2 linked regions of the Hoeflea sp. 108 genome follow. The protein of the gene in region 2 binds, or shares a complex with, the protein of the main gene of each other region. Links are inferred from orthologs where the notes say so. Each region holds a gene or a part of one and is shown on either strand. Other genes may lie near its edges.

The links.
Region 1: the proteins of secA (region 2) and secY are in contact, whole or in part, in a crystal structure (PDB 3DIN), measured with the Thermotoga maritima proteins. The link is inferred for Hoeflea sp. 108 from one-to-one orthologs. Residues at the interface, in WP_004082002.1 of Thermotoga maritima: Glu261, Ala262, Arg263, Lys300, Ala301, Arg302, Thr303, Ile304, Ile305, Leu323, Tyr324, Asp325, Pro326, Val329, Ser330, Tyr333, Ile336, Lys340, Phe345, Val349, Glu363, Phe364, Tyr374, Ser375, Gly376, Gly377, Glu393, Ile395, Thr482, Ser483; in WP_004081795.1 of Thermotoga maritima: Glu108, Gly109, Glu110, Glu111, Ala236, Glu237, Arg238, Arg239, Ile240, Thr241, Ile242, Gln243, Tyr244, Ala245, Arg246, Arg247, Val248, Thr249, Gly250, Arg251, Arg252, Val253, Tyr254, Gly256, Ala257, Ser258, Thr259, Tyr260, Leu261, Pro262.

Annotation. Positions count from the first base shown.
Region 1 is NZ_KB890024.1:2,361,423-2,364,884, reverse strand. What follows is about bases 600-3,462. They hold secY (preprotein translocase subunit SecY), read right to left. Parts: upstream 2,770-3,462; coding sequence 1,429-2,769; downstream 600-1,428. Other genes in these bases: rpmD (50S ribosomal protein L30), read right to left, coding at 3,397-3,462; rplO (50S ribosomal protein L15), read right to left, coding at 2,902-3,375; B015_RS0111610 (adenylate kinase), read right to left, coding at 839-1,432; rpsM (30S ribosomal protein S13), read right to left, coding at 600-654. Outside these bases: rpsK (30S ribosomal protein S11), read right to left, coding at 1-155; more of rpsM, read right to left, coding at 286-599. UniProt on the Escherichia coli protein: The central subunit of the protein translocation channel SecYEG. Consists of two halves formed by TMs 1-5 and 6-10.
Region 2 is NZ_KB890024.1:4,085,046-4,089,498, reverse strand. The notes cover bases 466-3,719. They hold secA (preprotein translocase subunit SecA), read right to left. Parts: upstream 3,390-3,719; coding sequence 666-3,389; downstream 466-665. Other genes in these bases: B015_RS0120200 (peptidylprolyl isomerase), read left to right, coding at 3,629-3,719; B015_RS0120210 (hypothetical protein), read left to right, coding at 466-600. Also shown: B015_RS0120215 (lipopolysaccharide biosynthesis protein), read right to left, coding at 1-279; more of B015_RS0120210, read left to right, coding at 370-465; more of B015_RS0120200, read left to right, coding at 3,720-4,453. UniProt on the Escherichia coli protein: Required for protein export, interacts with the SecYEG preprotein conducting channel.

The DNA.
Region 1 (3,462 bases), 1.7 Mb from region 2 along the record:
AAGCCCTGGGCGCCAGCCGACGACCAGGCAATCGCGTTGCCCTGTGCATCGGAGATGGTGATCATGGTGTTGTTGAAGGTCGAATTCACGTGGGCAACGCCCGACGAGATGTTCTTGCGTTCGCGACGACGAACGCGAGCGGCTTCCTTAGCCATAGCAGTCCTTTCAGTTGATCTCTTCACCGCCGTAATACCAGCGGCTACACCAGCCTGCGTTTAAGGTGTCAGGCCGAACACCCGCCCAAAAGGCGAAACCGGCGGGCCGAAACCCGCCGGAAAAGCATTATTACTTCTTCTTGCCGGCAATTGCCTTGGCCGGCCCCTTGCGGGTGCGCGCATTGGTGTGCGTGCGCTGGCCACGGACCGGAAGCGAACGACGGTGACGCAGGCCGCGGTAGCAGCCGAGGTCCATCAGACGCTTGATGTTGATCGAAACTTCGCGACGCAGATCGCCTTCGACCTGATAGTCGCGGTCGATCGTCTCGCGGATCGCCAGAACTTCGGCATCCGTCAGCTGGTTGACACGACGCTCAGCCGGGATACCCACCTTTTCGATGATCTCCTGGGCGAACTTCTTGCCAATGCCGTGGATGTACTGAAGCGCAATGACGACGCGCTTGTTGGTCGGAATATTTACGCCGGCTATACGAGCCATTTCTTCACTCCATGTGGGCCGGACCATGCCGGCGCTTCAAGTTGCCCCGCGTCCGGTGGAGGCCGGCCCATGCGGGTTTTCCGTATCAATGCCTATGCATGCCCTTACGGGCAAACAACATCATGCCTGAATGGAAGACGGGCCGCCATACTCCAGCCTAGCCCGTCCGTCAAGCCCGCACGCGTTAATTGCGCAGCGTATCGGCCAGAACCGCCTCGATCTGGGCGGTCACGTCGTCGATCTCGGCCATGCCGTCGACCTGCTTGAGCAGATCGTTGGCGTAGTAGTAGCCGATCAGCGGCGCCGTCTTCTTGTAGTACTCGCGCAGGCGCTCGGGGAACACTTCGGGGGTGTCATCCTTGCGAACAGGCAGGCCGGCAGCCTTGGCTTCCTCGGCGCGCTTGACGATTCGGCCAACAAGCGCCTTGTCGTCAACGACGAGCTCGATCACCACGTCGAGCGGCATGCCGCGCTCAGCCAGCATGTCGGCGACGGCGTCCGCCTGAACCAGGGTACGCGGGTAACCATCGAGAATGAACCCGCGGGCGCAGTCGTCCTGGTCGATGCGTTCGGCGACGATTGCATTGACGATCTCGTCCGAGACCAGTTCGCCTGCGTCCATCACCGCCTTGGCGCGCTTACCTACTTCCGTCTCCGCCTTGACCGCCGCACGCAGCATGTCACCGGTGGAAAGCTGAGGTATGCCGTGCTTCTCGACCAGCCTCTGCGCCTGCGTCCCCTTGCCCGCCCCGGGCGGTCCAAGCAATATCAGCCTCATCTTCCCCTCTTACCTCCACGGAGCTTCGACTTCTTGATCAGCCCTTCGTACTGGTGGGCGATCAGGTGACCCTGAATCTGCGCCACCGTATCAAGGGTTACATTGACGACGATCAGAAGCGAAGTACCACCAAGGTAGAAAGGCACGCCGGTCGCCGAAATCAGGAACTCCGGCATCAAGCAGATTACGACGAGATAGGCCGCGCCGATGACCGTGATGCGGGTCAGCACGTAGTCGATGTACTCAGCCGTGCGCTCGCCGGGGCGATAACCCGGGATGAAGCCCGAATGCTTCTTCAGCTGGTCGGCCGTGTCCTTCGGATTGAAGACAATCGCCGTGTAGAAGAAGGCAAAGAACACGATCATTGCGGCGTAGAGCAGCATGTAGAGCGGCTGGCCGTGGCCGAGTGCCGCCATCATCGTGCTGACCCAGCCCGGCAGGTTGGTCGTGTTCGAGAAGCCTGCGACGGTCGCCGGCAGCAGCAGAAGCGACGAGCCGAAGATCGGAGGAATGACGCCGGCGGTGTTCAGCTTCAGCGGCAGATGCGAGGTGTCGCCCTGGAACATGCGGTTGCCGACCTGGCGCTTCGGATACTGGATCAGAAGGCGACGCTGGGCGCGCTCGAAGAAGACGATGAGCGCGATGACGACGACGGCCAGGACGATGATCGCCAGAATCAGGCCGGTCGAAAGCGCGCCGGTACGACCGAGTTCGAGCGTGCCGCTGATGGCGCTCGGCAGGCCGGCGACGATGCCGGCGAAGATGATCAGCGAGATACCGTTGCCGATGCCGCGGGCGGTGATCTGCTCGCCGAGCCACATCAGGAACATGGTGCCGCCGACCAGCGTGATGACGGTCGAGGCACGGAAGAACATGCCTGGATCCGTGACGATGCCGTTGCCGCCTTCGAGGCCGACAGAGATGCCGTAGGCCTGGACGAGCGCCAGCAGCACAGTGCCGTAGCGGGTGTACTGGTTGATGACTTTGCGGCCCTGCTCGCCTTCCTTCTTCAGCGCTTCAAGCGACGGGATGACCGACGTCATGAGCTGCATGATGATGGAGGCGGAGATGTAGGGCATGATGCCCAGGGCAAAGATCGCCATGCGCTGCACGGCGCCGCCGGCAAACATGTTGAAAATGCCGAGCACGCCGCGGCTCTGCTGGGTGAAAGCCTGCGCAAACGCGTCGGGATTGATTCCCGGAAGCGGAATGTAGGTGCCGAGACGATAGACCAGCAGTGCGCCCAGCGTGAACCAGATGCGCTTCTTGAGGTCTTCAGCCTTAGCGAAGGCTGCGAAATTAAGATTGGATGCTAGTTGTTCAGCAGCCGATGCCATTCAGGATTCTCCGCTTGGTCACGCCGCTAAGCCGCAGATGGGCGCGGCGCGTGTCACCGAAGCCACGAGATAGGCTCCGGACGGCAAACATGCAAGCGGCGGTATCTCTACCGCCGCCCACTTGATCAGCCTTTATTCGGCGGCTGCCGCTTCGGGCAACTTCACCGATCCTCCGGCCTTCTCGATCTTCTCGATCGCAGGCTTGGAAGCGCCGGCTACATCGAAGGCCACCTTGGCCTTCAGTTCGCCGTCGCCGAGGATGCGGACGCCGTCCTTGACGCGGCGAATCACGCCGGCCTTGACGAGAGATTCCGCAGTCACGGTCTCCTTCGCATCGAGCTTCTTGGCATCGATCGCGACCTGGATACGGGCCAGCGAAACGGTGTTGTAGCTCTTGGCGAAGATGTTGGTGAAGCCGCGCTTGGGCAGACGGCGGTAGAGCGGCATCTGGCCACCCTCGAAGCCGTTGATGGCGACACCCGAACGAGCCTTCTGGCCCTTGACGCCGCGGCCGCCGGTCTTGCCGGAGCCCGAACCGATGCCACGGCCAAGACGCTTCTTGGAGTGGGTCGCGCCGGCGTTGTCACGCAGATCATTGAGTTTCATGTTCTGTCTCCTGCGCTCGGCTTACGCCTCGTCCACGACGCGGACGAGGTGCTGCACAGCCGCGATCATGCCGCGCACGGACGGAGT
Region 2 (4,453 bases):
GCAGGACAGCGAGCCGACGATCACCATCGCCACCCACACCAGCACGAAGATGCCGTATTCGAAGCTGCCCATCCAGCGCGCCAGGAGCACCTGGCTGACGAAGGCGATGGCGGCGCTGACGATGCGGACGGCGAAGGCAAACAGCGACATGCGTCCGGCTTCGCCGCGCTCGTCGGTGCTGAACAGCACCGCGTCGACACGGTGCAGGAGCGGCATTGCGCGCGAGGCAATCGGCCCCGGCAGCAACCGCTCCGCCGTCATCGCTGCGGAAAAACGCACTCCATACACTCCAGTTTCCGCTGTTTTCGCTGACGGGTCTAACCGAGAGCGATTAAGAAACGGTTGGGTGGAACTGCGGGGGAGGGGCGGTTGATCTCGGAAGACGAACGCAAATCGATGCTGAGGGCCCATTCGATCGGTCCGACGATGATCCGCTATCTCGAGGAAATCGGCATCGAAAGACTGGCTGAGTTGCGCGGAGCCGATCCGCAGGAAATCGCCATGCGCATGAACATCGCGCTCGGCCGCCGGCATATCAACAGCATGGGTGTTGCGGCGCTGCGCAACCTGATCGAATTGGCCGACAGCGAAGCCGGCTGAGCCGCATGCCCAAACAAAACGGCGGCCCAAGGGCCGCCGTCTCAAATCAGTGTCGTCGCTGCCGATCAGGCGAAGGTGCCGTGGCAGTGCTTGTACTTCTTGCCCGAACCGCAGGGGCAGGCCTCGTTGCGGCCGACGCGGCCCCAGGTCGAGGGATCGTTGGGGTTGCGGTCTTCGGCGGCGACCACGCGGCTGTCGGCAAGCACGGCCACCGAGCCTTCGCCGAAATCGTCCTCGCCGGTCGTGCCGTCGATGTGATGGCCGAACATCTCGGGCGCTTCCGGCGGCGGGGCGTCCGCGGCCTGGCGCACCAGTTCGACGCGCATCAGCTGCTGGGTCACGGCCTGGCGGAGATTGCCGAGCATCGCCTGGAACAGCTCGAAGGCTTCGCCCTTGTACTCGTTCAGCGGGTCACGCTGGGCGTAGCCGCGGAAGCCGACGACGGAGCGCAGGTGGTCCAGATTGACCAGGTGCTCGCGCCACAGGTGGTCGAGCGTCTGCAGCACCACGGAGCGTTCGACATAGGTCATGACGTCGGGGCCGAAGCGCTCGGCGCGGTCGGCGGCTGCCTGGTTGGCGGCGGCGGTGATGCGCTCGTGCACCTCTTCCTCGGCGATGCCTTCTTCCTTGGCCCATTCGTCGACCGGCAGGTCGAGATTGAGGTTCTGAAGAACGCTTTCCTTGAGGCCGGCCACGTCCCACTGCTCGGCATAGGCGTTTTCGGGGATGTGCTTGGCGACCAGATCGTCGATCACGTCGTTGCGCATTTCGGCAACGGTATCCGACAGGCTCGTCGCATCCATCAGCTCGATGCGCTGCTCGAACACCACCTTGCGCTGGTCGTTCTGCACGTCGTCATATTTGAGCAGGTTCTTGCGGATGTCGAAGTTGCGCGCCTCGACCTTCTTCTGGGCCTTTTCCAGCGCCTTGTTGATCCAGGGGTGGATGATGGCCTCGTCTTCCTTGAGGCCGAGCTTCTGCAGCATGCCGTCCATGCGCTCGGAGCCGAAGATGCGCATCAGGTCGTCCTGCAGCGACAGGAAGAACTTCGAGCGGCCCGGATCGCCCTGGCGGCCCGAACGGCCACGCAGCTGGTTGTCGATGCGGCGGCTTTCATGGCGTTCGGTGGCCAGCACGTAGAGGCCGCCTGCGGCCAGGGCCTTTTCCTTGAGACGGGCGACGTCTTCGCGGATCGCCTTTTCGCGGGCGCTGCGCTCGGGGCCTTCAGGCAGGTCGGCGAGCTCCTCGGCGATGCGCATGTCGGCGTTGCCGCCGAGCTGGATGTCGGTGCCGCGGCCGGCCATGTTGGTGGCGATGGTGATCGCGCCGGGCTTGCCGGCCTGGGCGACGATCGAGGCTTCGCGCTCGTGGTGACGGGCGTTCAGCACCTCGAAGTTCTTGAAGCCGTCCTTGCGCAGGCGCTCGGCCAGCTGCTCGGACTTCTCGATCGAGGTGGTGCCGACGAGCGTCGGCTGGCCCTTGGCGTTGGCCTCGCGGATCTCGCGGACGATCGCCTTGTACTTCTCCTCGACGGTCCGGTAGACCTCGTCGTCCTCGTCGATACGGCTGACAGGCAGGTTGGTCGGAACCTCGGTCACGTCGAGATTGTAGATGTTGCCGAATTCTTCCGCTTCCGTCAGCGCCGTACCGGTCATGCCGGCGAGCTTTTCGTACATGCGGAAGTAGTTCTGGAAGGTGACCGAGGCCAGCGTCTGGTTTTCCGGCTGGATCGCCACGTGTTCCTTGGCTTCGAGTGCCTGGTGCAGGCCTTCCGAGAAACGGCGGCCCGGCATCATGCGGCCGGTGAACTCGTCGATGATGACGATTTCGCCGTCCTTGACGATGTAGTCCTTGTCCTTCTGGAACAGGCGATGGGCCTTCAGCGCGTTGTTGACGTGATGGACCATGGCGACGTTCTCGACGTCGTACAGCGACTCGCCCTTGAGCAGGCCGGCGGCGCGCAGCAGGTTCTCCATCTTCTCGGTGCCTTCTTCGGTGAAGATGGCAGTCTTCTGCTTCTCGTCGACCTCGTAGTCAGACGGAACCAGGTTGAGGAGGAAGGCGTCGACCGTGTTGTACATTTCCGAGCGGTCCTCGAGCGGACCGGAAATGATCAGCGGCGTGCGGGCCTCGTCGACCAGGATCGAGTCGACTTCGTCGACGATCGCAAAGAAGTGACCGCGCTGCACCATCTGGGCGCGCTCGTACTTCATGTTGTCGCGCAGGTAGTCGAAGCCGAGTTCGTTGTTGGTGGCGTAGGTGATGTCGCAGGCATAAGCTTCGCGGCGCTCTTCGTCGGACAGGCCGTGCACGATGATGCCGACCGACAGGCCGAGGAACTTGTAGAGACGGCCCATCCATTCGGCGTCGCGGCGGGCGAGGTAGTCGTTGACGGTGACGACGTGCACGCCCTTGCCGGTCAAGGCATTGAGGTAGACGGGCAGGGTGGCGACGAGCGTCTTGCCTTCACCGGTGCGCATCTCGGCGATGCCGCGGCCGTGCAACACCATGCCGCCGATCATCTGGACGTCGAAGGGACGCATGCCGAGCGCGCGCTTGGCGCCTTCGCGCACCGTGGCGAAGGCAGGGACCAGAAGGTCGTCGAGCGAGGCGCCGTTGGCGATGTCCTGGCGGAACTGCTCGGTCCGCGCCCGAAGCTGGTCGTCGGTCAGCGCCTGCAGTTCATTTTCCATTGCAGTGATCGCTTCCACCCGGGGCCGGGTCGACTTGACGCGGCGGTCGTTGGAGGAACCGAAAATCTTACGGGCGAGACCGCCGAGACTGACCATCAAGTGGTCCTTTCAATTCGAATGAAGCCGACTGTCCGCCGGCCGAACCTGCCTGGGAACATAGGGTGGCAGACTCAACACGAAAAGCGCCCGGAAAAACCCTTCTGGACGCGAAGACGATGGACAGATAAGAGGGGGCACAACTTATGTCAACGTTGCAGAGAGCCTGCCGGAGACGCCAAATTCCGCCACATTCGCGTTGATTTGGATGCGCGGTCATTACCCACCGGAGAGTCTAGATGTCTTTTTCGTTCCGTAGCGCCTCGCTTGCCCGTATCGGGCTCGCTGCCGGGCTCGTAGCGCTGTCGTCGCTTCCGCTCGCAGCGCAGGAGAGCGCTCCTGCTGCCCAGCCGGCGGCGCCTGCCGCGGCAGCGGTTGATCCGAACGCGGTCGTTGCGACCGTCAACGGCCAGCCGATCACCGAAGCCGACATCACGCTCGCCGAAGGCGACCTTGGCGCTCAGTTCGGCCGCCTGCCGCCCGAGCAGCGCCGTGCGGCGGCCCTTTCCTCGATCATCGAGATCCGCCTGATGGCAGCCCAGGCCGTCACCGAAGGCCTCGACAAGGCGCCTGAGTTCCAGCGTCAGATGGCGTTCCTGACCCAGCGCGCCCTGCATGGCGAACTGGTTGACAAGGATGTTGCCGGCAAGATCACCGACGAGGAGATCCGCGCACGCTACGACAAGGAAATCGCCGCCCAGACCCCGGTCAACGAGGTTCATGCCCGCCACATCCTGGTGAAGACCAAGGAAGAGGCCGACGCGATCATCAAGAAGCTGGACGGCGGCGAAGACTTCCAGAAGCTCGCCAACGAAAACACCACCGACCCCAGTGGCAAGACCTCGGGCGGCGATCTCGGCTTCTTCGGCCCTGGCCAGATGGTGCCGGAGTTCGAGAAGGCAGCGTTCGCTCTCGAAATCGGCGCCTACACCAAGGAGCCGGTGCAGAGCCAGTTCGGCTGGCACATCATCAAGGTCGAGGACAAGCGCACCCAGCAGCCGCCGGCATTCGAGGCGGTCAAGGAGCAGGTCAAGTCGCTGGTGATCCGCGAGAAGTATGTCGAG